DNA from 2 places in the Glutamicibacter sp. ZJUTW genome. Region 2 is predicted to be linked to the other one. Evidence: riboswitches for the same ligand, from Rfam matches in the RefSeq annotation. Region 2 holds a riboswitch; the other holds the start of a gene.
What was found. Region 2 has a riboswitch for glycine ahead of cycA (D-serine/D-alanine/glycine transporter). Riboswitches for the same ligand answer to the same signal wherever they lie in the genome.
Positions count from the first base shown of each region.

Region 1: it holds a riboswitch for glycine, as region 2 does, so the genes downstream of both, gcvP (aminomethyl-transferring glycine dehydrogenase) here and cycA (D-serine/D-alanine/glycine transporter) in region 2, are expected to answer to the same signal.

Region 1 covers NZ_CP043624.1:2,719,320-2,734,048, reverse strand. The annotation lists gene F0M17_RS12875 (serine hydrolase domain-containing protein) at 251-1,423, shown strand; gene F0M17_RS12870 (SGNH/GDSL hydrolase family protein) at 1,459-2,247, shown strand; glycine riboswitch at 2,350-2,447, shown strand; gene gcvP (aminomethyl-transferring glycine dehydrogenase) at 2,612-5,458, shown strand; gene gcvT (glycine cleavage system aminomethyltransferase GcvT) at 5,472-6,599, shown strand; gene gcvH (glycine cleavage system protein GcvH) at 6,660-7,040, shown strand; gene glyA (serine hydroxymethyltransferase) at 7,040-8,362, shown strand; gene F0M17_RS12845 (L-serine ammonia-lyase) at 8,551-9,960, shown strand; gene mgtE (magnesium transporter) at 10,378-11,733, shown strand; gene F0M17_RS12835 (NADH:flavin oxidoreductase/NADH oxidase) at 11,793-12,902, shown strand; gene F0M17_RS12830 (hypothetical protein) at 13,043-14,173, shown strand; gene F0M17_RS12825 (CPBP family intramembrane glutamic endopeptidase) at 14,263-14,729, opposite strand, start outside.
Region 2 covers NZ_CP043624.1:3,134,636-3,149,364, reverse strand. The annotation lists gene F0M17_RS14800 (FUSC family protein) at 1-993, shown strand, start outside; gene F0M17_RS14795 (4a-hydroxytetrahydrobiopterin dehydratase) at 1,007-1,330, opposite strand; gene cycA (D-serine/D-alanine/glycine transporter) at 1,492-2,994, opposite strand; glycine riboswitch at 3,314-3,412, opposite strand; gene puuE (allantoinase PuuE) at 3,834-4,760, shown strand; gene F0M17_RS14780 (amidohydrolase) at 5,169-6,398, opposite strand; gene F0M17_RS14775 (hypothetical protein) at 6,455-7,129, opposite strand; gene F0M17_RS14770 (cation-translocating P-type ATPase) at 7,248-9,494, opposite strand; gene F0M17_RS17700 (heavy-metal-associated domain-containing protein) at 9,558-9,872, opposite strand; gene F0M17_RS14760 (metal-sensitive transcriptional regulator) at 9,933-10,262, opposite strand; gene F0M17_RS14755 (peptidoglycan bridge formation glycyltransferase FemA/FemB family protein) at 10,359-11,501, shown strand; gene F0M17_RS14750 (carbamoyl-phosphate synthase) at 11,515-12,789, shown strand; gene F0M17_RS14745 (DUF4232 domain-containing protein) at 12,800-14,224, opposite strand; gene F0M17_RS14740 (GatB/YqeY domain-containing protein) at 14,334-14,729, shown strand, end outside.

The sequences.
Region 1 (14,729 bases), 420 kb from region 2:
TCTCCTTCAAATTTGTAGGCAAACGTTACAACTTTAGGGTCAGCGCATGAAGTGGGCAAACCGGGCTCTGAGCTGGCTCGCAGAATCGCGAGACGAACGGCATTATTACGTCGGCGAGTGGCTTAATCGCTTCAAAGGTGTGAGCTGACCTACCTATATGCTGGGTGGTGGACAGCATGTGGAACCTTCGGGAAATGGGAGCACTGCGGTTAGGGTTGGTTGTTGAGGAACAAGCACTTTAAGGATTTAGATGCAATCGGTGATCACTGAGGATTTCGCGCCCCTGGCCCAGGCTTTGGAAGCGCGTGCCGCTGAGGAAGAAGGCTACTCGGCGCAGCTGGCCGTATACCACCGCGGAGAACTGGTGCTCAGCCACACCGTCGGAGAGCACCTCTCGGGCGACGCGTTGACCTGTGTTTTCTCCTGTACCAAGGGCCTGGGCGCGCTGGTCGTGGCACTGCTCGTGCAAGATGGCCTGATTGATCCGAATGCGCCCATGGCCACCTACTGGCCTGAATTCGGCGAGAACGGGAAATCCAGGCTCACCGTCGGCGAGGTGCTCAGCCACCAGGCCGGCGTGCTGGGCGTTCCCGGGGGCGTGCCCAGCAAGATCCTCCTTGACTCCGCCGAGTACGCCAAGGTGCTCGCTTCCATGCCCAGTGTCTGGCCGCTGGGGCAGAATATCGTCGGCTACCACGCGATCACCATGGGCGTGCTCATGGAAGAACTGGTCCGCCGGGTCACCGGCAAGGAGCTCAAGGAGGTCTTCGAGGGGCGCATCCGCAAGCCGCTGGGCGCCGAGGCCTACATCGGCCAGGACCCAGCGCTGGAATCGCGCTACCGCGATGTGCTGCCAGCAGCCGAAGCTGCCACCGAATTCTTCGACCCGTTTTCCCCGGCCGGACTGGCGGTGAATTCGGCCTCCGGGTTCGCGCTGGAAACTGGCCCGGTCTACAACTGGCACGAACTGGCCAATGCGCCGCAGGTGCGCGAACTGGGCCCGGCATCCATGGGAGCGGTGGCCAACGCCCAGGGCCTGGCCGCCATCTATGCCGCCTCCTTCGGTGCAGTTCCGGCACTGGGAACCACGCGTGGTTTCCTTTCCGCCGACACCTGGTCCCAGGTATCCACCGAACTGGTCTACGGCCATGACCGGACCAATGGACTGCTGCAGGCCTTCGCCCTGGGATTCATGAAGGCCACCGCGCGCAACAATTACGGCTCGATTTTCGCCTACGGCCATGACGGTGCGAACTCCTCGCTGGCCTTCGCCGATCCGGCCCACCAGCTGGGCTTCGGATTCATCCCCTCGCGCAATGAAGGTCTCAAGGAGACCTCCACCGGGGTGAAGCTCAGCCAGCTGGCGCGCCAGCTGATCATGCAGAAGAACATGGCGGCCCAGGCTGCCGGCAACAACGCATAGCCGCCCCACCGGGCAAGGAACGAAGCAGGAGCGAAGTGAAGAAGTTTGTGGCACTGGGTGACTCGTTCACCGAAGGCGTTGGCGACGCGGATCCGGTCCGCCCTAACCAGGTGCGCGGCTGGGCGGACCGGGTGGCCGAGGTGCTCTGCGCCGAAGGGGAATGGGAATACGCCAATCTGGCCGTGCGCGGCAAGAAGATCGGCCAGGTGATCAACCAGCAGCTGGACCAGGCCCTTGCGTTGGCCCCGGATCTGGTCTCCATCTACGCCGGCGGCAACGACATCCTGCGGCCCAAGGCCGACCTGGATGCGCTGATGCGCGGCTATGCCGGCATGGTGCGCCGCTTTTCCGAAGCCGGAAGCACGGTGCTGCTGTTCACCGGTTTCGACACCGTGGACTCGCCGCTGTTCTCCAAGACCCGTCCGCGCACTGCCATCTACAACGAGAAGGTCCGCGAAATCGCGGACGAATACGGTGCGCTGATCGCCGACTACTGGCGATGGCGCGAATTCTCTGACCTGCGCTACTGGGCGCCGGACCGGCTGCACATGAACGAGCTGGGCCACACGCTGATGGCCTCCAAGGTCCTGGACGTGCTCGGCGCCGGGCAGATCACCAAGGAGAACTGGTCTGCGAAGATCCAGCAGCCGTCGCTGCCGGAGCTGGCGGTGAACTCGCGCGGCGAGAAACTGAAGCAGGAATTGGGCTGGGCCAGGGAGCATTTGGCTCCGTGGATCAAGCGACGGCTCACCGGCACCTCGTCGGGAGATTCCTTATCAGCGAAGTATCCCGATTACATCCGTTTAACTGCAGGCGCAAACTGAACGCGTTTATGACTTTTCCTGCCACCGTTCCTGTTTGACGTTGGGGGCGAGGCGGGTAACATGGTGGTGTGCTGCAGGCCTCCGGCCGGCAGCACACGCCATAGACGGATGGCGGGAGAGTCCCGTTCACACCATGGACGGGCGCCGTAGGAGCAATTCCTCCCCAGGAAACTCTCAGGCACCCGTACCGCCATCATGAGGCAACTCTGGAAAGAAACCGGCCCGTTCCGGTTCACCGAAGGTGCAAGTACCCGGCTTGGTTTGCTGGATGCGTAAAACTCTCAGGTTATGCAACAGGGATGGGGAGGTAAAAAGACCTTCCTTTGGCATGCGCCAAGACAGATCCCATGGAGATACCCGCACCATGACCATCACGCAGACTTCGGCACCAGCGAATACTGAATTCGTCTCCCGCCATATCGGCCCGCGTCCTTCCGACGTTGCCACCATGCTTCAGAGCCTGGGCTACGACAGCCTGGAAGCACTGATCGACACCGCCGTTCCGGCAGATATCCGCCAGGACTCCGCACTGGATATCCCTGATGCGCTGAGCGAAACCGAAGCCTTGGCCCACCTGCGTGCGCTTGCCTCGAAGAACGTCATGAAGACCCAGATGATCGGCCAGGGCTTCTACGACACCATCACCCCAGCCGTAATCCGCCGCAACATCGTGGAAAACCCTGCCTGGTACACCGCCTACACCCCGTACCAGCCAGAAATCTCCCAGGGCCGCCTCGAAGCCCTGCTGAACTTCCAGACCATGGTCATGGACCTGACCGGCCTGCCGATCGCCAACGCTTCGCTGCTGGACGAATCCTCGGCCGCCGCCGAAGCAGTGCTGATGATGCGCCGTGCCAACAAGAAGAAGGCCAAGGGCAAGACCGTCCTGGACTCCAACATCTTCCCGCAGACTTTGAAGGTCGTGCAGGGCCGCGCCGACGCGCTGGGCTTCGAGATCGAGGTCGCCGACCTCTCCGCAGGCCTGCCCGAGGGCGACATTTCCGGCATCGTGCTGCAGCAGCCGGGCAATGACGGCTCGATCGCCGACCACGCCTCGATCATCGCCGCCGCCAAGGAAGCCGGCGCCATGGTGACCGTGATCGCCGACCTGCTGTCGCTGACCATGATCACCCCTCCGGGCGAGCAGGGCGCCGACATCGCCGTGGGCAACACCCAGCGCTTCGGCGTGCCGCTGTTCTTCGGCGGACCGCACGCAGCCTACATGGCTGTTGCCGATGGCCTGACCCGCTCGATGCCAGGCCGCCTGGTGGGCGTCTCGGCCGATGACGCTGGCGTTCCCGCCTACCGCCTGGCGCTGCAGACCCGCGAGCAGCACATCCGCCGCGAGAAGGCCACTTCCAACATCTGCACCGCGCAGGCCCTGCTGGCCATCTGCGCATCGATGTACGCCGTCTACCACGGCCCGGCCGGGCTGAAGCAGATCGCAACCCGTGCCAACAACCACGCCCGCGTGATCGCCAGCTCGCTGGTCGCAGGCGGCTTCACCCTGGCCTCGGATACCTTCTTCGACACCGTTGTGGTGAACGTCGAGAACGCCGATGCCATCATTTCCAAGGCCGTCGAGGCAGGCATCAACCTGCGCAAGGTGGGCGAAACCCAGGTGGGCATCTCCACCGACGAAACCACCACCTCCGCAGTGGTCAAGACCCTGCTTGAGGTCTTCGGCGTGCAGCTCTCGGCTCCGGAAGGCTTCGAGCTGCCCGAGGCCATGGTGCGCACCAGCGACTTCATGACCCACCCGATCTTCAACTCGATCTCCTCCGAGACCCAGATGATGCGCTACCTGCGCCGCCTCTCGGATCGCGACCTGGCGCTGGACCGCACCATGATCCCGCTGGGCTCGTGCACCATGAAGCTGAACTCGGCCGCCGAGATGGAATCCATCACCTGGCCTGAATTCGCGTCCATCCACCCCTACGCACCTGCCGCGCAGACCGCCGGCTGGCGCGAGCTGATCACCGACCTGGAAGGCCGCCTGACCGCCATCACCGGCTACGCAGGCGTCTCCATCCAGCCGAACGCCGGCTCGCAGGGCGAGTACGCCGGCCTTCTGGCCATCTCGGACTACCACCGTTCGCGCGGCGAAAGCCAGCGCGACCTGTGCCTGATCCCTGCATCGGCACACGGCACCAATGCCGCTTCGGCGGTGCTGGCAGGCATGCGCGTGGTCGTCGTGAAGACCGCGGCCGATGGCACCATCGACGCCAATGACCTGGATGCCAAGATCGAGGCCAACAAGGGCGTCCTTGCCGCCATCATGATCACCTACCCATCCACGCACGGTGTCTACGACGCCGACGTGCGCGAGGTCTGCGACAAGGTCCACGCCGCCGGCGGCCAGGTGTACATCGACGGCGCGAACATGAACGCCATGGTGGGCCTGGCCCAGCCGGGCAAGTTCGGCGGCGACGTGTCGCACCTGAACCTGCACAAGACCTTCTGCATCCCGCACGGCGGCGGCGGTCCGGGCGTTGGCCCGATCGGCGTGGGCGAGCACCTGCTGCCGTTCCTGCCAGGCGACGCCTCGGGCACCTACTCGGAGCGCGACGGCGTGCCGGTCGTGGCAACCGCCTTCGGCTCGGCCGGCGTGCTGCCGATCTCCTGGGCCTACATCGCGATGATGGGCGGCGACGGACTGACCGAAGCCACCAAGCACGCGATCCTGAACGCGAACTACATCGCCAAGCGCCTGGGCGAGCACTTCCCGATCCTGTTCACCGGCAACCAGGACCTGATCGCCCACGAATGCATCCTGGACCTGCGCGAACTGACCGCCAAGACCGGGGTCACCGCCGAGGACGTGGCCAAGCGCCTGATCGACTTCGGCTTCCACGCGCCAACCCTGTCCTTCCCGGTCGCCGGCACCCTGATGGTGGAGCCGACCGAGTCCGAGGACCTGGCCGAGATCGAGCGCTTCATCGAAGCCATGATCACCATCCGCCAGGAAATGGACGAGGTGCTCTCCGGTGCGTACAGCATCGAGGAATCCCCGCTGCGCAACGCTCCGCACACGGTCTCGGCAGTGGTCAACAGCAACTGGGACCGCAAGTACTCGGTGGAGCAGGCAGCCTTCCCGGTAGCCAGCCTGAAGTTCGACAAGTACTTCCCAACCGTGGGCCGCATCGACGGCGCCGGCGGCGACCGCAACCTGATCTGCTCCTGCCCGGCTCCTGAAGCCTTCGAAGACTAAGGAAGAGTTAGAGATGACTGAGACTACCCAAGCACTCAAGCGCACCGCACTGCACGCCCAGCATGAAGCTTTGGGCGCGAACTTCACCGACTTCGGCGGCTGGGACATGCCGCTGAAGTACGGCTCGGAACTGGCAGAGCACAAGGCCGTGCGCTCCACCGCCGGCCTGTTCGACCTGTCCCACATGGGCGAGGTCTACCTCACCGGACCGGAGGCCGGCGTCGCGCTGAACACCGCGCTGGCAGGCAACCTGAGCATCATGAAGGTCGGCAAGGCGAAGTACTCGCTGATCCTGAACGCCGAGGGCAAGATCATCGACGACCTGATCGTCTACCGCCTGGAAGAGGAGAAGTTCCTCGTCGTGCCGAACGCCGGCAATGCCCCGGTGGTCGCCGCCGAGCTGGCAGCCCGCGCCGCTGATTTCGATGTAGTCGTAGATGACGCATCGGGCCGCCAGTCGCTGATCGCGGTCCAGGGCCCGAACGCCGAGGCGATCGTGAGCAAGCTGGCCGCCGACGAGGCAACCGCCCAGGCCGTCGCAGAGCTGAAGTATTACGCGGCTGTGAAGCTGGTGCTCGGCGGTATCGACGTGCTGCTGGCCCGCACCGGCTACACCGGCGAGGACGGCTTCGAGCTGATCATCGAGAACGAGGATGCGTCAGCCCTCTGGGAGAAGACCGTTGAAGCCGGCAAGGACCACGAGCTGGTTCCTTGCGGCCTGGCCGCCCGCGACTCGCTGCGCCTGGAAGCCGGCATGCCGCTGTACGGCAACGAGCTGTCCCTGGAACGCAACCCGTTCGACGCGGGCTTCGGCCCGGTGGTTTCCTTCAAAAAGGAAGAGAACTTCGTGGGCCGCGAGGCACTTGAAGCGCTGCGCGGCACCACCCCGCCACGCAAGCTCGTGGGCCTCAAGGGCCTGGGCAAGCGCGCCGGCCGCGGAGGCTACTCCATCGTCAAGGACGGCACCGCCATTGGCGAAATCACCTCCGGCCAGCCATCGCCAACGCTGGGCTATCCGGTGGCGCTGGGCTACGTGGATGCCGAATTCAGCGCAACCGGAACCGAGCTGGAGGTCGATCTGCGCGGTAAGACTTTGCCATTTGTCGTAGTCGAACTGCCGTTCTACACCCGAGCCAAGTAACGTTAAACATCAGTAGGGCTAAGCTAAGCGCCCGCTAATTCCCTTGGGAGAGGAAATACCGTGAGTAAAGTTCTTTCGTCATTGCGCTACTCGGCTGAGCACGAGTGGATCGATGCATCGTCCCCAGCAAAGATCGGCATCACCCAGGTTGCCGCTGACGCCCTGGGCGACGTGGTCTACGTCGACCTGCCAGAGGTTGGCGACACCGTGACCGCAGGCGAGACCTGCGGCGAGGTCGAGTCCACCAAGTCGGTCTCCGACCTGTACTCGCCAGTGACCGGCACCATCGTTGAGGTCAACCAGGAAGCCGTGGACAACCCGGCCATCCTGAACGAGGATCCATACGGTGCCGGCTGGCTGTTCACCGTTGAGGTCACCGAAGAAGGACCGCTGCTCTCGGCAGCAGATTACGCAAGCGCGAACGGTGGAAACGTCGAGTAATGAGCAACCAGACTTTTGAAACCGTTGCCTCGAGCTCGCTGACCCAGTCGCTGGCATCGCTGGACCCGGAGGTGGCGCAGCGCATTGACGCTGAGCTGGCTCGCCAGCAGCGCGGCCTGGAAATGATCGCCTCGGAGAACCACACCGCGCAGGCCATCATGCAGGCGCAGGGTTCGGTGCTGACCAACAAGTACGCCGAGGGCTACCCGGGCCGCCGCTACTACGGCGGCTGCGAGGAAGTCGACGTCATCGAGACGTTGGCGATTGAGCGCCTCAAGGAGTTGTTCGGGGCGAAGTTCGCGAACGTGCAGCCGCATTCCGGTGCGCAGGCTAATGCGTCGGTGTACCACGCGCTGGTGCGCCCGGGCGATACCGTCCTCGGGTTGAACCTGAACCACGGTGGGCACTTGACCCACGGGATGAAGCTGAACTTCTCGGGCCGCCTGTTCAACATCGTGCCTTACGGCGTGGATGAGGAAACCTACCAGGTGGACATGGATGAGGTGGAGCGCCTTGCGGTCGAGCACCAGCCGAAGATGATTGTTGCCGGCTGGTCGGCGTACCCTCGCCAGCTGGATTTCAAGCGTTTCCGCGAGATTGCCGACAAGGTTGGCGCGTACCTGTTCGTGGACATGGCGCACTTCGCTGGCTTGGTGGCCGCCGGGCTGCACCCGTCGCCGGTGCCGCATGCCCACGTGGTGACCTCCACGACGCACAAGACGTTGGCTGGTCCGCGTGGCGGCATCATTCTGTCGAATGATGCGGAGATCGCGAAGAAGCTGAATTCGGCGGTGTTCCCTGGCCAGCAGGGTGGTCCGTTGGAGCATGTGATTGCTGGCAAGGCGGTGGCGTTCAAGATTGCTGCGTCGCCGGAGTTCAAGGAGCGCCAGGAGCGTACCTTGGCTGGGTCGAAGATCCTGGCTGAGCGCCTGACCCGGGAAGACGTTGTTGCCAAGGGCATCAGCGTGCTGACCGGTGGCACCGATGTGCATCTGGTGCTGGTGGATCTGCGTGACAGCGAGTTGGACGGCCAGCAGGCTGAAGACCTCTTGGCGCAGGTGGAGATCACGGTGAATCGTAATTCGGTTCCGTTTGATCCGCGTCCGCCGATGGTCACCTCGGGCCTGCGCATTGGTACTCCGGCATTGGCGACCCGTGGCTTCTCCGAGGCTGCGTTCGCTGAGGTTGCGGAGATCATTGCACAGACCCTGATCGCTGGTGCCGACGGCAATACGGCTGCACTGCCAGAGCTGAAGGAACGTGTTCTGGCCTTGGCTGAAGCCCACCCACTGTACCCGGACCTGCCAAAGGTTTCCGAGTAGCAGCAAGCTAGTGAAGATGCGGGCCCGGAAGGTGGAATTAGGCGCTTTTCGGGCCCGCAGTCTCTCACCATCCAAAGTTCCACCAGCCGCCGCGATACCTGCGGCGGCCCGGGGGGAGTTTGGAACCACACTTCATAGTTCCGGAGCCCAAGCTCTCGGATTACCCAAGTTCTAAGGATGTGACCCGCATGGCGGTTAGCGTATTCGATCTTTTCTCGGTTGGCATCGGACCATCTTCCAGCCATACCGTGGGACCAATGCGTGCAGCGCACGCATTCATTGCCCAAGTAATCCGAGAAGGCCAACTGGACGCACTGGAAAATATCCGTGTGGACGTCTATGGATCCCTGGCCGCTACCGGCCGCGGCCACGGTACCTTCACCGCCATCATGCTCGGGCTCGAAGGCTTCGAACCTGAAACGGTGCTGCCAGCACAGGTCGATGAGCGCCTGGCAGACATGGAAGCCACCGGCGTGCTGCGCTTGGCCGAACAGCTGGGCCAGCGCAAGGACCTGGACTACAAGGTCGAGGACATGATCCAGCACCCGCTGACCGTGCTGCCGCGCCACACCAACGGGGTAAAGTTCATTGCCCTGGATGCCGAAGGCAATGAAATCGTCAACGAGACCTTCTTCTCCGTCGGTGGAGGCTTCATCGTGCGCGAAGGCGCCGAAGACCGCATCGAGAAGAACCTCGAGGAGAAGCTGAACAAGCAGCCCTACCCGTTCACGACAGCAGCCGCACTGCTGGAGCATGTGAAGGAAACCGGCCTGTCCATTGCCGAGATCATGATGGCCAACGAGGAAACCTATCGCACCCGCGAGGAAATCCGATCAGGCCTCATCCACATCTACGAAGTGATGGAAGGCTGCAAGGACTCCGCGCTGGAACGCACCGGCGTGCTGCCCGGCGGCCTGAAAGTCCGCCGTCGCGCCCCGGAATGGCATGAACGCCTGCGCAAGGAAGACAAGGACCGCGATCCGGTCTACTGGCAGGAATGGATCAACCTCGTCGCACTGGCAGTCAATGAGGAGAACGCCTCCGGCGGACGGGTTGTCACCGCCCCCACCAACGGCGCCGCCGGCATCATCCCGGCAGTGCTGTTCTACGCCACCCACTACGCGCCAGGCGCGAAGTACTGGAACGAGGACGAAAAGCACGACGCAGTCGTACGCTTCCTGCTCACTGCAGGCGCCGTCGGCGTGCTGTACAAGGAACAGGCATCGATTTCCGGAGCGGAAGTTGGCTGCCAGGGCGAAGTCGGTTCGGCCTCCTCGATGGCCGCCGGTGGCCTGGCCGAAATCCTTGGCGGCACCCCAGCCCAGGTGGAGAACGCCGCGGAAATCGCAATGGAACACAACCTGGGACTGACCTGCGATCCAATCGGCGGCTTGGTCCAGATCCCATGCATCGAACGCAACGCCATTGCCGCTTCGAAGGCAGTGAATGCGGCGAAGATGGCACTGATGGGCGACGGCGAACACCACGTCACCTTGGACGAAGTCATCATCACCATGCGCGAAACCGGCAAGGACATGAGCGACAAGTACAAGGAAACTGCCATGGGCGGCTTGGCCGTGAACGTGGTGGAATGCTGATTTCATAGCACCGCGAGAACCAAGTCCAGGAGGCCTGCACCGCAGGCCTCCTGGACCATTTAAACGTGATATCGATCCCCAAAGCGGGCATTTCCCAGCCATTGCTGATAGAACTTGGTCAAGGCCCGATGCGCGTGAGCGCAAACCGATTTCGAGGAGGTGAGCGTCGTGGACGACAGTTCAAGTCGATCTATGCCCACGAACTCACCTGGGCGCTCATAGCCGAATCTGCCGAATAGGGCTGCATCCTGCCATGGGAGTCCCATGAGTTCGTGACACCTGCACATGTCACCGGCGCAGAAACCTGCACGCAAATACTGACTGATTTATCTCCCTGTATTCACGGGGTGCTCCAGCGGTGAGAATTTGCTGGCAGGCTTGTATTCCTGCGACAAATGAACCATTTGGACGCACATCATGATTTCTCCAGAAAAGGTAGACTTCTCTACTATTTCGCGCTCCTTGAGCTCCCACCTCAACCACGGCGAATTCCAGCAAGCAGCACGGCTGCTGGGGGAGCTGCATACCGCTGAGGCTATCGAGCACCTTGAAGCGCTGGATGCCACCGAAGCAGCCTTGGCCTACCGCCTGCTCGACAAGCAGGCCGCCGTGCTTCTCTTCAAGGACCTCGACGCTGAGGTGCAAGCCGAACTGATTCGGGCGCTGCAGTCAGAAGCAGTGGTCGATGCCTTCTCCCAGCTCTCCGCCGCACAACGGGCAGCACTGCTCGATGAGTTGCCAGCCATCGTGGCAACGAAACTGCTGGCAGGTACATCGAAGGCCAAACGCCAAGACATCGGAGCCCTGCTGGGCTATCCCGAAGCAAGCGCCGGCAGGGCGATGTCCCCGGACTTCATCGCCACCCATCCGCAGCTAACCGTGGCAGAATCCCTGGCACGCATCAGCAAGCGTTTCGCGCATTGCAAGGACGCGCAGCACATCTTGGTGATCGATGATGAACGCAGGCTGCTTGGCACCATCACGCTCAGCGAGCTGCTCGCCGAACCGGGCACGATGACGGTCGCAGAATTGTGCACCCCTGGCCCCAGCGTCCAAGCCTGCGAGCCGGAGGAAAGCGCAGCACGATTGGCCGTGGGGCGGAAGGCAATGGTGCTCCCGGTACTTGATCAAGAAGACCGCCTGCTGGGCGTGCTGACCTTGCCCATGGCGCTCGGGATCCTGGAGGATGCCGAGGAGCGACGCACTGCGTACGATCCCGGGGCGGAACCGCTCGTCCGCCCGTACCTGGGTACGCCGCTGCGCCACCTGGTGAAGGCGCGGATCATCTGGTTGCTGGTCCTTGCGATTGGTGCCACCTTGACCGTCAAGGTCCTCGCCAGTTTCGAGCAGACGCTTGAATCGATGGTGGTGCTCAGCTTGTTCATCCCGCTGATTGTGGGCATTGGCGGGAATACCGGAAACCAGGCGGCGACTACCGTTACGCGTGCGCTGGCGATGGGGGAGGTGCGGGGCCGCGACTTTTGGCGGGTGCTGATGCGTGAGGTGCGTATCGGGGCGATCTTGGGATTGGGCCTTGGCCTTGTCGCCCTGTTCTTGGCCGGGCTCATTTTCGAACCCAGCATCGGATTGGTGATTGGCACCAGCCTCGTGGCGCTATGCAGCATTGCGGCCGCTGTTGGCGGGGTGATGCCGATCATCGGAAAATTCTTCAAGGTCGACCCTGCGGTATTCTCCAATCCCTTTATTTCAACGTTCGTGGATGCCGCTGGGCTGATTGTCTACCTCTCTGTGGCGGTACTGATTCTCGGCTAGTTTGACCTGGCACTGGGGGTGCGCGGAATAAATTCGCGCACGCCAGCGTCGTAGCTGGTATGCCTCAAAGCAAGCTATTTACTGAAATTACCGTTCCAACCCGCAGCGGCGAAGGCCTGAAGCTGCGCAATCGCGTGGTCCTCCCGCCGATGTGCCAATACTCCGTGGAAAAACACGACGGCGTTCCAACGACCTGGCATCTGGCTCATCTGGGATCCATGGCGCATGGCGGATACTCCCTGGTTATCGCCGAAGCAACAGCGGTGGCAGCTGAAGGCAGGATCTCGGACCGCGACACCGGTTTGTGGAATGACGAGCAGACTGAGGCCTGGAAGCCGATTACAAAGTACATCCGCTCACATGGTGCAGCCGCTGGAGTGCAGCTTGCGCATGCTGGCGCGAAAGCCTCGACCTATGGTTGGCTCAAGGAGTTCGAAGAGGCCGGAAAAATTGGCAGCATCAGCGATGAAGAAGGCGGCTGGGAAACCTTCACTTCCACTCCAAGCGAGCTCTATGGACTGAAGCCGGCTACCGAGATGACCGTTGAGCAGATCCAGGACTCGGTGCAGAATTGGGCTGACGCGGCCAAGCGCGCAGACGAGGCAGGATTCGACCTGATCCAGATCCATGCGGCCCACGGCTACCTGGTGCACCAGTTCCTCTCGCCGCTGTCCAACAAGCGCACGGATGAATACGGCGGCAGCTTCGAGAACCGCACGCGGTACCTGCGTGAAATCATCAAGGCGGTGGCAGCCGTGTGGCCGGAAAACAAGGTCTTGGGCATCCGCTTCTCGGGAGAGGATTGGGTAGACGACGGATGGGGTATCGCTGACACGATTCGAATCGCCAAGGAGCTCTACGGCTACGGTGTTCGCCATTTCGATCTGTCCAGCGCCGGCATCGGCAAGTTCAAGGGTCCCTCTGGTCCCGGATACCAGGTGCCGTTGGCCCAAGCAGTGAAAGACTCACTGCCGCAGGACGCCTTCGTCACCGCGGTGGGCGTGATCACCGAGCCGGTGCAAGCAGAGCACATCGTCGTGACCGGGCAAGCCGACGGCGTGAGCATCGGACGCGCCGCTCTGGGCGACCCGCAGTGGGCCAACCGTGCGGCGAAAGAACTCGGAGCGCCGATGGCATTCCCTGCCCAATATTGGCGCGGCCACTGGTAAACACTTGCTGTCATGCTGATTTCATCCAAACAACGACATAGTTTCTGGTTACCTCTTCCAGCCACTGAATAGTGATGTTAGGTTAGTGCCACGGATCTAGTCGCACCGCGGCCAAGGCTCGCGTGCGGAAGGGAGTCAGCATGGCACTACGCGCGGATTCTAACGGAATCGACGCTTCGCTTTATCGGAGAAACGGCTCGTGGAGCACCGCCCTCGTGGACGCATCGTTGGGAACCACTGCGGCCCAAGAAGCCGCAGATCGGCTTCCGGACGACGTAGCCAAGCTGCTCAAGAGCCAGCAGGCACAGCCGGACGATGTCCAAGCACTGATCGGCGCACTGGAACCAGCCGAGGGCTTGCGAGCACCCGTAGCAAGATTCGTCGCCGTTCATGACGGCGAAGTCGTGCTCAACGAAATCATCCCAGGACTCAAGGTCCAAACTCCATCGGTGGATGTGGGTCCATTCCCGAACTTCACAGCGCTGGCTCGCGCGCGTGGCGGATCGTTCTCCTACCTCGTAGCCGAAGTCAGCAAGGACGGAGGTGAAGTGCACCTCTATAACACGGCGTCCCCTGAACGCCTCGGCAGCCGTGGCATAGTCGGATTGCCCGAGGAAATCCACCATGCGCGCAAGGTGCCCGGCGAATATGACCAGCCGAAAGCCCAGGCGGCCGCCGATGAGATGGTACGTCGAAATGCTGATGAGGTCGCCGGCCTGATCAGCGAGATGTCCGCCGAGAACTACGTTCGTCTGGTCATTCTTTCCGGCGATATCAAGGCTCGTGAAATAGTGCTCGGGGCACTTCCGGTGGCACTGAAGGAATACGTAGAAGTCATCGACTCGCATACGCGTACCGGAGGTGCGGACGCCAAGCAGGTCGATGCCCAGATCACCAAGCTGGTGGAGGAGGTCAAAGCCAAGGATCTGGCTGAATTGGAGTCGAAGGTTGCCGCCCAGTCCGGCAACGGCCGAGCGCAACTGGCTGTCGGATTGAATGAAGTCGTCACTGCACTCCAATCGGCGCAAGCCGAAATGGTGCTGGTTGGCCAATATCAAAGCGAGCATACCCTGCGCGCCTTGAGCGCAGAACCGTGGATTGCCCATCAAGATGGGGATGACCATGCAGAGTTGGTGGTCGGCGAGTGGCCAGCGCCGGAAGTGCTATTGCGCGCAACCGCGCTGACGGACGCCAGCATCCGATACGTACCGGAATCGATGATTCCTGACGGAGCAGGAATCGCGGCCTTGCTGCGCTGGGCCAAGTCCTGAAGAAGCGCACTAAATGAAATTGCAGTAAACGAAACGATCCGCACAGGAGCTCCTGTGCGGATCGTTTTTGCGCTTGAGCCGCGTGAATCCTAGCGGTCCGACGGGTCGGGTGCCCGCGGCGCTGGTGGGGAATCCACCGGCGGATTGCCGGCGTGTGGCTGCTGCTCTGGCTGATATGCCGGAGGAGCCCAGTATGGCTGGTTAGGGCGAAGCGGTGGCTGGTTCATTTGCCAAGGTTGCAGCAACGGCCGGCGGTCTGCAACCGGGATTGGGCCCGCCGTACGAGCGATGCCCTGCCTATCGGCAAGCTTCACCAGCATGAAGGTCAACAGGGCCATGAAGCACACCGAGAAGACTAATGAAACCGGGTTGGATTCCGTGGCGTTCAGATCGACAAGGCCGACTGCGCCGAGCAGGAACAAGAACGTGTTGTTGATGATGTGCATGGCCATCGCCGCTTCCAGGCCGCCGGTGCGCCACGTCAGATAGCCTGCCGCGATAGCGAAGGCTGCCACATCGAGAAGCCCCCAGATATCGTAGAGGTGGCCGATGGTGA
Region 2 (14,729 bases):
GTCATCGTGGCCCCGCACCGCCCGTCGCTCATCCCGGCATCCAAGGCGACGCTCAGCCTGGCCGTGCCGCTGATCCTCGTGGCAAGTGCTGGCCGGCTGGACTGGGCAATGTACGCCGCATTCGGCGCTTTCTGCGCGGTCTTCGGCCGCTTCGATGCCTATGCGCCGCGTTTCTGGCAGCAGCTCTCGGCAGGCATCGTGCAGCTGCTCGCCATGCTGCTGGGCACCTACTTCTCGCTCATCGATGCGCCGTTCCTGGTGCGCGCGCTGGTGCTGGCAGTTATCGGCTTCGGCGCCAACTACGTCTCGCATGCCGCACGCTGGATGCCGCCAGGACCAATCTTCGCGGTCTTCGCCGGCGGAGCCTGCCTGAGCCTGCCGGCTACCGTGGACAACTTCACCGGGGTGCTGCTGGCCGGCGGCGGCACGATGGTCTTCAGCATGCTGCTGATGCTGGGCCTCTCGCTGCGCAAAGCGAACCTGCGCCATACCCTTGGCTCCGGATTCAACTGGGCTCCCAGCGACCGTGCCATGCCGGAGTCGCTGCAGATGGGTTCGGGCGTGCTGCTCGCTGCAGTCATCGCCTGCCTGGTCGGCGACGGCCACTGGTACTGGGCCAGCCTCGGCGCGATCGCTGCGGTCACCGGCATCGATGCCTATGCGCGCGTGGCCCGTGGGCTGCAGCGCTGCGTGGGCACCTGCCTCGGGGTGGCGCTGGCTGCCGTGGTTTTCGCCTTCGATTCCCCGCTCTGGGTGGTCCTGGCCGCCGCGCTGGCCTCGCAGTTCATCATCGAGCTGGTGATCCTGCGCAACTATGCGGTGGGCATGGTCTTCATGACCATCTCCGCGCTGCTCATGGTCCACCTGGTCAGCCCGGAACCGCCTTCGTCGCTGCTCATCGACCGGATATCCATGACGGCGCTCGGCGCCGCTGTGGGTGCGGCGCAGAGCATCATCATTTCCTCGATCGTGTCCCGCCGCCAGCGCAGATGAACGGGGGAAGCGGCTACTGATTCCCGGTGATCACCTGGGCATCGAGCTTGCTGGCTTCGATGGAGATGTGGCGGGCCAATTGCATCTCGGGCGCTGAGAGCCGCTCAGGCTGGTTGGGCGCCAGACGCAGCTCCACGGTGGTGATCCGCCAATCCAGATGCGGATGCCGGTTGTCTTGCTCGGCACGCAAGCCCACCTGGACTATGAACTGCAGGGCAGTGCTGGAGGAATCGAAGCGGTAGGCGGCCCGCAGCCCCCGGTCATCACGCATCCAGTCGGGCAAGTCCGCCGGCACCTGGCCGGATTCGATGCGCGGCAATGGACCCGTTGATGTCATGGTTCTTTCCTCCTGAGGCAGCTTTTCGAAGGTAGCCAGCGCTTGCTGGCTGAACCAATGATGGCATCAATCCTGCAAGCCTCAATAGCGATCCCAGCGAGCACGCAGAAAGGCCCCGGCAAGATGCCGGGGCCTGGGCTGCGCAGCCGGTGCGTGCAGTGCTACTGGTGCACGTTTTCGTTGGCCCGCGGGGCAGCTTCCTGCTCGTGATTGGCGAAAGATTTCGCGTCACGGTAGGCGGCCGCTTCGTAGCGTTCGTGCGCCACCTTGGCCAGGTGCGCGGCGCGCAGCTCCTGGTGCTGCGGGTTGCGGCGGATGTACAGGTAGCCGGCGCCCAGGACCAGGAACCAGGCCGGGGTGATCAGCAGGGCGGTGAAGGTATCGGCCTGGGTGGTCAGTGCCCAGATGATGAAGCCGAAGAAGCCGAGCACCACATACGGCATGAGAACTCCGCCTGGCACCTTGAACTTCGAGGCATCGTGCAGGTGCGGGCGGCGGGCCCGGAAGACCAGGTAGCTGAGCAGGATGATGGTCCACACGAACATGAAGCACAGGGCCGAGACGGTGGTGACCAAGGTGAAGGCGCCCATCACCGAGTCGCCGCTGTAGAGCAGGGCGACGCCGGCCAGCAGGAACATGCAGGAGAACATCAGCGCGTTCTTCGGGACCTTGCGTCCGGAGAGCTTGGCGAAGCTCTTCGGGGCATCGCCTTCCAGGGACAGGCCGCGCAGCATCCGCGAGGTGGAGTAGATGCCGGAGTTGGCGCTGGAGGTGGCGGAGGTGAGCACCACGAAGTTGATGATGCCCGCGGCGCCGGCCAGGCCGGCCAGGGCGAACATGCCCACGAACGGGGAATTCTCGGCGGAGAACAGGTTCCACGGCTCGACCATCATCAGGATCAGCAGGGCGCCGACATAGAAGAACAGGATGCGCGCGGGAATCGAGTTGATCGCCTTGGGCAGCGTCTTTTCCGGGTCCTTGGTTTCGGCTGCGGTGGTGCCCACCAGCTCGATGCCCACGAACGCGAACACGGCGATCTGGAAGCCGGCGACGAAGCCCATGAAGCCGGTGGGGAACATGCCGCCGTGCGCCCACAGGTTGGCGAAGGAGGAAGTCGTGCCGTCGTGCTGGAAACCGGTGATGATCATGACCAGGCCGACCACGATCAGCGCGCCGATGGCCACGATCTTGATCAGCGCGAACCAGAATTCGGTTTCGCCAAAGGCCTTCACGGTGGCCAGATTCAGCACCAGCAGCAGTGCGATGCATGCCAGGGCCGGGATCCACAACGGGAGGTCGCCCCACCAGAAGGCGACATAGTGGGCGATGGCCACCACATCGGCGATGCCGGTGACTACCCAGCAGAACCAGTAGGTCCAGCCGGTGAAGAAGGCGGCCCAGGGACCGAGCAGATCTCCGGCGAAATCGGCGAAAGTCTTGTATTCGAGGTTGCTCAGCAGCAGCTCGCCCATGGCGCGCATGACGAAGAAGAGCATGAAGCCGATGATCATGTAGACGAAGATGACCGACGGGCCGGCGACCGAAATGGTCTTGCCGGAGCCCATGAACAGGCCCGTGCCGATAGCGCCGCCAATGGCGATCAGCTGGATGTGTCGATTGGAGAGCCCGCGCTCGAGAGTGGGGTCAGAACTGGTGGTACTCATGCTGGTTGCCTTCCAGGAGTGTGGCGTGGCGCCCCGAAGCTGATCTGCCTCCAAGCCGGGTTGGCTTGGAGCGCAGTCTCGCTTCGATGAACACTTCCGTTTCGGAGCAGTCCAGCAGGCTTGCCCGGGACGCTGCGCAAAGAGCAGGGACCAGGCCAGCCACGGGGAGTACCTCGAATCCGGTGCGCTCGGTGCGGCACTGTTCTTGGTCCCTCCCCAATCTGTATGTCGACCTGAGAGTTTTCACTTCGGCCCGATTACTGGGCGAAGCTTGCTCCTTCGGTGAGTGCGGCCGTGCCGCACTGCTTTCCAGATTTGCCTAGTCGTGGCGGTACGGGTGCCTGAGAGTTTCCCGGGGAGGAAATTGCTCCTACGGCGCCCGCCCATGGTGTGGGCGGGTCTCTCCCGCCACGCATCAGCGGCATATGTGGTGATTGCCATCACAGTATGCGCAGAAACCTCAACGTGGTGCAAGTCGTATTTTCACATTTTGGGCCGACAGCAACCGCGCAATCCCCGGGAACAAGAGATCACCTGCCGGAAATCAAGGATTTCTTGCTTCGTAACGAATAGCGGGCTTTCCCATGGTGCGTGCATCGGGGCCACGGCGGTGTTGCTGCCATAGGCACGCGACTGCCGATCCAGCAGAGGGCGAGGCCGGGGTGCTTCGGGTTGGGGAGACGTTTCACAATTCACCGTCTGCGGCAGGGTGTGGCAGGATGCACAATACAAACTTCCAGTCCGGGCCAGTCCGGTCTTCCGGCAGCGCGAGAAGCACTGCATCATCATGTATTTCCGAGCCTGCCATGCGTGCGGAGTGAACAAAGAAGGGACCATCCATGGGCGAATCTGAGCAAAAGAACGGCAATCGCGACTTCGTGGGCTACGGCCGCAAGAGCATTGACCCGCAGTGGCCCGCAGGTGCCAAGGTTGCGGTGCAATTCGTGGTCAACTACGAAGAAGGCGGCGAAAGCTGCGTTCTTGACGGAGACCCCGCTTCCGAGCATCTGCTCTCCGAAATCGTCGGTGCCGCGCCGTGGCCAGGACAGCGCAACCAGAATATGGAATCGCTCTACGAGTACGGCTCGCGCGCCGGATTCTGGCGTCTGCATCGCGAATTCACCGAGCGGAACCTTCCGGTTACCGTCTTCGGAGTGGCTGCCGCAATGGCACGCAATCCCGAAGCCGTGCAGGCCATGAACGAGGCCGGATGGGAAATTGCCAGCCACGGCTACCGTTGGCTGGAATACAAGGATTTCGATAAGGAAGAGGAACGCCGCCACATCCATGACGCGGTGAAGGTTCACACCGAAACGGCCGGTGAACGACCCTATGGCATGTACCAGGGCAAGCCTTCGGACAACACCTTGGAACTGGTCATGGAAGAAGGCGGATTCCTCTATTCGGCCGACAGCTATGCAGACGATTTGCCTTATTGGACCCAGACGAAGGAAGGCAAGCCGTTCCTGATCGTTCCTTACACCCTGGATGCCAATGACATGCGCTTCGCGACGCCGCAGGGATTCAACTCCGGTGACCAATTCTTCACCTACCTCAAGGATGCCTTCGATACCCTGTATCGCGAAGGCCAGGAAGGCTCGCCGAAGATGATGAGCATCGGATTGCACTGCCGCTTGGTGGGCAAGCCGGGCCGCATCGCCAGCCTGCGCCGCTTCCTGGACTACATTTCCGGGTTCGAGGACATCTGGGTAGCCCGCCGCGTGGATATTGCCAAGCACTGGTACGAGAACCATCTGCCGATGTAGTCGCCAAAGCAGGCAAGCACGGCCCTGCGGCGTCCAGGCGGCAGCGGTGCCGTGCTTGCCTGCCCGGCGGGGCACCAGCGGGGCGGTTGTCCCAAGCACGAGATCGTCTAGTGCCGAGCGTTCTTCGTGATCCATGGATCACGCCCGGTGGCATTCAGCAGGCTTGCCGGTCGCTTCGCCACCTCGTGACTCCGCCCGGCCAGGGAATCCCGGTACGCCAAACGAGGAGCCCAACTGGAACTAAGAAGGCCGAAGGCGCACAAATTCCTGCAGTTCGCGGCAACCAGCCCGATGGATGCCGACGGCTTCACCAGCCAATGCGAAGTGGTGGACTCCGTCGCGGCCCCGATCCCTGTCGGCTCCAAGGCCAGCGCCAGGATGGCCCCCGGGGCAAGTGGCAGTCCTTGTTCACTGCTGGCCAACCTTTGAGTACAGGGCACGCACGGCGGCCCGCACACCGGTGGCCAGCGTTGGATCGGTGATCGGGGCGAAGAACGGCGAGTGGTTGGCCGGGGGAGCCCCGGCGGCCAGGGTTTCGGCGCTGTTGCCGCCGAAGAACCAGAACACGCTCGGCACCCCGATCGCTGATGCCAGCGCGCCGAAATCCTCGCTGCCCATCACCGGAGTGCCTTGCACGACCTTCTCTGCACCGAATTCCCCGCGGAACTGCTCGGCGAGCTTCCCGGCTTCCTCCGGGTCGTTGTACAAGGGCGGGAAATTGGAGATGTCCTCGATGACCGGCTCCGGTGCTCCCGAGGCCAGTGCCTCGTGGGCAATGATCCGGCGCAGGGAATCCAGGACGGTGCGGCGCACCTTGGGATCGAAGGTGCGCACATTGATCGTGAAGACCGCGCGATCGGGAATCACATTCTCCTTCAGCCCCGCATTGAAGGAGCCGATGGTGAGCACAGCTGCCGACTGCGGGGCCACCTGGCGGGAAACAACGGTCTGCAAGCGCATCACCATGGCGGCTCCCAGCACGATCGGGTCAATTGAATGCTCCGGCATCGAGCCGTGCGAGCCCTGGCCCATCACCGTCACCCGGAAGGAATCAGCGGTGGACATCGCCGCCCCACCCATCAGGGTGACGGTGCCCGCCAGCCCGCCCATGACATGCTGGCCGTAGACCACCTCGGGCTTGGGCGCCTTGTCCCACAATCCGTCCTCCACCATGGCCTTGGCCCCGGCAGCGGTTTCCTCGCCCGGCTGCAGAATGAAGACCAGCGTGCCCGCCCACGCATCGGTTCCCCGGGCAAACAGCTCGGCGGTTGCCAGGGCCACGGCCATGTGCGAGTCGTGGCCGCAGGCATGCATCACCGGCACCTCGGTGCCATCCTCCAGCACACCGGTAGCTTCGCTGGCATAGTCCAGGCCGGTGTCCTCGAGCACCGGCAGCCCGTCGGTATCGGCCCTGAAGGCCACCACCGGGCCTGGCCCGTTGCGCAGCACCCCCACCACTCCGGTGCCGCCGCAGCGGAAGACCTCCAATCCCGCGTCGCCCAGCCTGCGGGCCAGGAAATCCGCGGTGCGGTGCTCCTGCATGGACAGTTCGGGATGGGCATGCAGATGCTTGTAGGTGCTGATCAGCTCTGCCGCGGATGCGGTGGTGAGCTGCAAGGATGCTGGGATGCGGGTCATTTCCGGTTCTGGCCTTCCAGTCGATGCGGTGGCGGGGTAGTTGGCGGCATCCGGTCCTAGTAGACCGGGCCCTCGGGCGGATTGCCGTGCTCATCGGGTTCCCGGGCCGCGGTGATGGCCCGCTTGTCGCGCAGGAACCAGGCGATGACCGCCGAGCCGATAACCGCGATGGCGGTGGAGAACAAGCCCATCTGCGGGGAGAGCGGAACCAGCCCGAAGACCACGATCAGCGAGACCACCAGCGCAATGATGGCCGCGCGCGGGGCCTTCTGGCTGACGATGGCCTGCACGACGACAGCACCCATGACGGTGGGCAGGATATAGGTCTGCACGGTGGTGATCAGGCCGGCGGGAATGACGCTGACCAGCCAGGTGCCCATCAGCCCGACGAAGATGAACAGCGAGGCCAGGTGCACTGCGGCCGCGCCGCAGATCGCCGCCACCGAAGCCAGCTCGCCCTTGCGCGTGCCCGGTTTCACCCCGATGGTGGACTGGGCGATCATCGCCGCCGGCAGCAGCTTGTTGGAGATGTTGCCGATCATGAACGCCTGGTACATCGAGGAGGCGCCGAGGATCGGGAAGTAGGTCAGCGGTTCGACGATCCAGATGACTCCGAAGACCGCGGCCAGTGCGCCGAAGGCTGCGAGGATGCCGGAGAGCGGGATGTCCAGTCCCGAGAAGAAGACCAGATAGGCGGGGGCCGCGAGCGAAAAGGCCAGGCCGATGAGCATGGTGATCCGTCCCCAGCGGGAGGTGGTCCGGTTGGAATGGCTAGGGGATTGCAGAACGCATGGGGCGTGCCGCGCAATTTCTTGCGCGGCACGCCCCATGAGTTGTACCTAGTTCCTGCTATTGCTTTCCGAAACGGCGCAGCCGCAGCGAGTTCAGCACCACCAGCACGGAGCTGGCGGCCATGGCGGCTCCGGCGATCATCGGGTTCAGCAGGCCCAGGGCCGCCACCGGGATGCCGGCGGTGTTGTAGGCGAAGGCCCAGAACAGGTTCATCTTGATCGTGGACAGGGTCTTGGCCGACAGGTCGATTGCCTGTGTCACCTGGTGCAGGTCATTGCCCATCAAGGTAATGTCGGCTGCCTCGATGGCCACGTCGGTGCCCGAGCCCATCGCGATGCCCAGGTCCGCCTGGGCCAGTGCCGGCGCATCGTTCACGCCGTCGCCCACCATGGCCACGACCTTGCCCTGCTCCTGCAGCGTGCTGATCGCCTTGGCCTTGTCGGCAGGGAAGACGCCGGCGAAGACATCTTCTTCCTTGATGCCAACCTGCCCGGCCACCTCGGCGGCCACCGACTTGTTGTCGCCGGTCAGCAGCACGACGCGCAGGCCACGTTCCTGCAGTTCGGCAATGGCCTTCGCGGAGCTGTCCTTGATCTTGTCTGCCACAGAGATCACTGCCTGGAACTGCTGGTCCACCGCGACCAGGATGGCGGTCGCGCCGGCCTGCTCGGCCTCGTGGAGCATCTGCCGGGCGGATCCGTCCAGCATGACGCCCTGGGATTCGAGCCATGAGGGGCGCCCGACGACCACCAGCTGGGTGCCTACGGTGCCCTTCACGCCGCCGCCTGGCTCCGCATGGAAGCCGGTGACCTCGGCCAGCGGGGCCTGGGCGGACGCCGCGGCGGCGATGGCCTGGGCGATGGGGTGCTCGGAGTGGTGCTCCACGGCTCCGGCCAGCGCCAGTGCGGTGGCCTCGTCGACGCCATCGACGGTGCGGGTTCCGGTGTGCGCCATGACGCCGGTGGTGACGGTGCCGGTCTTGTCCAGCACGATGGTGTCCAGCTTGCGGGTGTCCTCCAGAACCTGGGGTCCGCGGATCAGGATGCCCATTTGGGCGCCGCGGCCGGTGCCGACCAGCAGGCCGATCGGGGTGGCCAGGCCCAGGGCGCAGGGGCAGGCGATGACCAGCACGGCGACGGCTGCGACGAAGGCCGCGTAGGTATCACCGGTGACCAGCCACCAGGTGAGGAAGGTGAGCACGGCGATGCCCAGCACGATCGGCACGAAGACCGCCGAGATGCGGTCAGCCAGCCGTGCGATCGGGGCCTTGCCGGACTGGGCCTCCGAAACCAGCCGGCCCATCTGGGCCAGCGTGGTGTCCGAACCGACGCGGGTGGCCTCGACGACCAGCCGCCCGGAGGTGTTCAGCGTCGCACCGGTGACGTTGGTTCCGGGCTGTGCCTTCTGCGGCACCGATTCGCCGGTGATCAGCGAGGTGTCGATGGCGCTGGTGCCGGAGATGACCACGCCGTCGGTGGCGACCTTCTCACCCGGACGCACCACGAAGTGCTCCCCGATGCGCACCTGGTCGGCCGGGATCTTCACTTCCTGGCCCTCGCGCAGCACGGTGGCGTGCTTGGCGCCCAGGTTCAGCAGCGACTTGAGCGCATCGGAGGCCGAGGACTTGGCCCGGTGCTCAAGATAGCGCCCGAGCAGCAGCAGTGTGGCCACCACGCTTGCGGTCTCGAAGTACAGCTGGTGCTCGCTCATGGCCATGCCGGTATGGGCGGTCATCTGCGGATCGAGGAACAGCTGGATGGCGGAGAACAGGTAGGCGGCCAGCACGCCCAGCGACACCAGCGTGTCCATGGTGGAGGCCAGGTGACGCGCGTTGATTGCGGCCGCCTTGTGGAATGGCCAGGCGCCGTAGAGCACCACGGGGGTAGCCAGTGCGAAGGCTACCCAGCCCCAGTGCGGGAACTGGGCGGCCGGAACCATCGAGATGATGAACAGCGGAATGGTGAAGACCGCGGAGACCACCAGCCGGCGCAGCAGGTGGTTGGGCACCAGATGCTCGTGCCCGCCGTGCTCATGCTCTTCGTGGTGCACGGGGGCCTTGGCCTCGGGCTTCAACGAGGCGCCGTAGCCGGCGGCCTTGACCGTGCTGATCAGCTCGTCATCGCTGATCCCCGCGGGGACCTGGACCTTGGCGCTTTCCAACGGGAGGTTGACCGAAGCGGTCACCCCGGGCAGCTTGCCCAGCTTGCGCTCTACGCGGCCCACGCAGGAGGCGCAGGTCATGCCCTGGATGTCCAGGTCTACGGTGCGCAATTCGGGGGAGTGGGTGGGGGTTTCGGAAGTCATGATGAAAATACCTTGAACTTTCCCGCCGCCGCCGGCGGCGCGGGTGCCTGTGCCGTGCGGTGGCTAGGCGTTGATGGCTTCGACGGTGTAGCCTGCCTCATCGATAGCCTGGCGAATGGAATCCTCGGCGAGCGCCGAGGCGGAAGTGACCTTCACGGTGGAGATTCCCTGTGCGTCCAGTGCGACGTCCACGGAATCAACCCCGGCGATCTCCTTGAGTTCTTCGGTGACCGAAGCGACGCAGTGCCCACAGGTCATGCCCGAGACCTTGATTTCGGTCTGGGTCGGGGCCGCGGCGATGTCGGTGCGCGGCTGGATCTGCAGGCCCTGGTTGGAGTTCTTTTCCGAGGAGCATCCGCAGTTGCAGTTGTGGCTCATGATCTTGCTCTCTTTCGATGAATTCTGTGTGAATTGGAAACTTGGTGCGTGGGCGCGGGCTTAGCGCACCAGGCGGGATATGGCGGCCGTGGCCTCGGCAATCTTGTCTTGCACGATGGACGGGTCGCCCTGCTCGATGGAGGACTTGGCCGCATCAACCACGCAGTGGCCGATGTGGTCATCGATGAGCTGCACGCTGACCTTGTGCAATGCCGCGTTGATGGCGGAGATCTGGGTCAGGATGTCGATGCAGTACTTGTCGTCATCTACCATCTTGGCCACTCCGCGCACCTGGCCCTCAATGCGCTTCAAACGTCGTTCCAGAGCGCTTTTGTCCGCGTGGTAGCCGTGGTGCTCGGCTGTTTCATGTGGCGTGTGGTTGGTATCCATACTTCGATAATACCCCCTAGGGGTATTAAGTCAAGTACCCCCTGGGGGTATCTTGCGTCCCCCAATTCGGCAGGGAAGCACGGTAGGATTTCACCCGTGAGCCACAACGAACTTCATGTGCGTCCGATATCCGGTACCGAGCACTCAGCATTCCTTGAGACCGCCCACGACGTCAGCTTCCTGCAGCGTCCCGAATGGGCTCAGGTCAAGGGCGGCTGGAGGGGTGAATCCCTCGGCTTCTTCGAGGAAGACGAACTGGTAGGAGCCGCGCTGGTGCTGCATCGTGCGGCCCCGGTCATCAAGAAGACCCTTGCCTACCTGCCCGATGGCCCGGTTATCGACTTCGGTGCCTACGCACCGGCAGCGGTCATCCGCCCGCTGGCCTCCTACCTCAAGAACCGTGGCGCCTTCCAGCTGAAAATGGGCCCGGGGCTTGCAGTACGCACCTGGGGTGCCGCCGCCGTGCGCAAGAACCTGGGCAAGGAAGGCTTCACCCAGCTGAAGGACCTGGAAACCAAGAGCACGTCGAGCACCGCACTGGCACTGAATGACGCGCTGCTGGACCTGGGATTCACCAAAGAAGACGTGGGCCTGGACTTCGCCGCTGGCCAGCCAGAATACGTGGCCCGCGTGGCACTGCAGGATGAGCAGGGCAACCAGCTGGATAGCGAGCAGGTCATGGCCAGCTACTCCTCGACAACCCGCAATGAGACCCGCAAGGCGCTGAAGAGCACCCTGGAAATCGAGATCGGCGAAACCAAGGACATGGCCCGCTTCCATGCCCTGTACAACCACACCGCCGACCGCCAGGAGTTCACCGGCCGCCCGCTGAGCTACTTCGAGAAGATGCACACCGTGCTCAACGAAGCGGTGCCGGGCTCCTGCACCCTGTACCTTGCCAGCAATGAAGGCGTGGACCTCGCGGCCGCCATTGTCATCCGCTCCTCGAACCTTGCCTGGTACCTGTACGGAGCCTCCTCCTCGGAGCAGCGCAAGCTGTTCGCCCCGAAGGCGATCATGCACCATATGGTCAGCGACTCCATCGAGGCCGGCTGCCGCTACCTGGACCAGGGCGGCGTGAGCGCAACCCTGGACAAGGAGCACCACCTCTCCGGGCTGACCAAGTTCAAGACCAACACCGGCTGCGACATCGTGCAGACCAACGGCGAATGGGACCTTGCGCTGAACAAGCCGCTGGCCTGGGCCTTCGAAAAGTACATGAACTGGCGCAAGAAGTAGGGAAAGCACCACTGTGGCAATCGATCCAACCCAGCCCTTTGTCCCCGTCATCCTCGGCGGAGATATCGGCACCTACACCCTGGCGCGCGAATTCTACGAGGCCTACGGCGTGCGCTCGGTGGTCCTGCCGGCCGCCGGCAACGGCGTCATCGAGCACTCGGTCGCCATCGAGCTGCGCCCCATCGGATCCATGGCCGACGAGGGACGCGTGGTCGCGGCCCTGGCCGAGCTGGCCGATGAGCTGAAAGCCGCGGGGGACCGGCCGCTGATGCTCTTCGGCTCGCTGGACTTCCACATCATGCTGATCGCCAAGCACCGCGCGCAGCTGGAAGGCCAGTACGTCATCCCGTACCCCGAGCTGGAAACCATCGAGGGGGCGGCGCTGAAGGAGAACTTCTACGCGCTCGCCGAGAAGCTGGGCATCGCCCACCCGCGCACGGCCGTGTACTACCCTGGATCCGAGCTGGAATCCCTGGTTGGCTCCTTCGACTACCCAGTCATCGGCAAGCCCTCGAGCTCCGCGGCGTGGATTGCCGCCAAGTTCGAAGGCAAGCAGAAGATCCACACCATCAACAGCCGTGCGGACCTTGAAGCGCTGCTGGCAAAGATCGATGGCAGCGGCTACGACGCGGGCTACATCCTGCAGGAATACATTCCCGGCGGCGATGACGCGATGCGCCTGTGCACCTACTTCGCCACCCAGGAAGAAAAGGTCATCTTCGCAGGCTACGGCGAAGTGGTGATCGAGGAGCACGCCCCGCTGGTGCTGGGCAACTCCGCCGCCATCGTCACCGGCCGGAACGACCAAATGGCCGCGGATGGAGCCCGCATGCTCGAGGAGCTGGGCTGGCGCGGGATCGCCATGATCGATGCCAAATACGACCACCGCGATGGCCAGATCAAATTCTTCGAGATCAACCCGCGCCTGGGCCGCAACCACTTCTACCTGACCGCGGCCGGGGTGAACCCTGCCCGTTTCTACGTCACCGAGTTCCTCGGCGCGCAGTTCGACAATTCGGACCCGGAAACGGACGCCGTGGTGGAGACCGGGGCAGGGGTGCTGCAACTGTCGCGCCAGCGGCTGTTCACCGTGCTGCCGCACCATCTGCTGCGCCGCTTCTTCGATAGCGATACCGGACGCAAGGCCGAGACGCTGCTCAATGCCGGCAAGGTCTCGAACCCGTTGAAGTTCTCCGCCGAGAAGCACCCACGCCGCAAGCTCTACCTGCTGCTGAACGCGGTCAACCACTACCGCAAGTACAAGGCATTCCCGCCACGCGAGCAGTAGGCAACCTCGCCTAGGGCCTTGGCCGGGCAGGGGATTGCTGGGCGAAAGCGCCGGATGGAACTGTCCACCCGTCGCGGGCCTGGACCCACGGGCTCTGCGTGATCCGCGCGCCATCCAGGATGTCAAGGGTTGTGGGCTGGCCGTCGACGGCCGGTGCGAGCTCGACCGGTGTCATGCCCCTGGCCGCGGCAATGCCCAGCGCAACGGTTTCATCCGGATCCAGGGATGTCGACATGGCATTCCACTCCAAAGTCGAGATCACCGCTTCGCCCGCAGGGATGGTGACGCGTTCAAGGAGGATGCCCGGTTCGGGCTGCAGCTGGACATCCGGTTGGGCGTCTCCATCCGCGTTGAGGAAAGCGATCTGCGGGTAGGAGCGCAGCGCGCACGGGCCGGCAGAAGTGTTCTTGGCAAACACCGGCAGGTACCGGGAACCGGCAGCCGCGTCGGGTGTTCCCAAAGCAATTTCCACATCGCCCTCCGCACACCATGGGGCCGACGGGTCTTGCGGCCAGCTGGTGACGTTATCGGGAAGAAGCACCGGTTTGGGAATGAGCGACTCGGGTTTCTTGCCGCCAACCCAGCCTTCGGCAAGGACCTCGTATCCAGCCGAGAACAGCTTGTAGGGCATGGCCTCGTCAAATGCTTCATGCTGCCCCAGCCACACGTGGGTTTCCTGCTCGGCTGCTGCTGGCGCCTGGTTGCCAAGGGTCAGGTTCAACCCGGAATTATCAATGCTGGCGTTCTGGAAGATCCCCCGCTTGGCTGCATCGGCAAGGAGCTGGAGCTCGGACATATCGGTGCGATCCGTGGCCGAATAGCGCACGCTGTGATCGGCGAGGACCAGCTCGGCCGGGTGCTTGGCTTGGGCCGTGAATTCTCCCAGCTTCAGCAGCTGCTGCAGATTGTCCGCCGTGGCCGAGCCATTGATCACGCTGGCCGCGCCATGGTGGCCCAGGCCGAAGGCGAAGGCTGCCTTCTCGCCAAGCAAGGCAGGTTTCGCTTGTTCGTCAGCGGCGGCGGGGGAGATAATTTCGCTGACTTCCAACGGGTAGGCCTTGGTCTTCGACCCCTGGATTTTCCGCGAGGGGCCGGCAACGAAAGACAGGTGGAATTCATTCATTTCCAGCGCCGGGGCTCCGGCCTGGATGTCTTGGGCCATCTGGGTGACGGCTTCTCTGGCTTGCCCGGGGGCGAGCTGATCTGAGAGCTCGAATTGCACGTCAACTGGCAACTCCGGTGCGGCCAAGGCATCGCGCTCCGACACCCTGGAGGACACCTGGGAGCCCAAGACGCCATCTCGATCCGCGACGGTTGCCAGGAAATCGCACACGTCATCGGGAGCATCGCAGGAGTCCCATGGTTTCCAGACCATCAGGAGAACTGCGATCAGCGCCAGCGCGGCAACGATGGCGCCAGCGCGCAGTGGTTTCATCTGGTCACTGTATCAAAAGCGTGTCCGTGCATCCGGGATGGCCCAGTGGAAAACAGCGTGGAAGCTATGCGAGTAAAATTTCAAGCACACGAAGTGAAAGGCAGTTCCCATGAGTTTGAAAGATCGCCTGCGCGATGACAGCATCGTCCACCTGAAGGCCGGCAACGAGCTGGAGAAGACGACCCTGCGCAATATCCTCAGCGCCATCGGCACCAAGGAGAAATCCGGGAAGAACCCCACGGAACTGAACGACCAGGACGTGGAGAACCTGCTGCGCAAGGAAGTCAGCAACCGCGAGGAAACCGCTGTCCTGGCTGCCAAGGACGGGCGTGCCGAACACGCCGAACGCGAGCTGGCCGAAGCCGCCTTCATCTCCACCTACCTGCCGAAGGCGCTGGGCGAAGCAGAAGCCCAAGAGATTGTCGACCGCGTCATGGCCGAGCTGGCCGCCGACCACGAGCTGACCATGAAGGACATGGGCCAGGCAATGAAGCTGGTTGGCGCC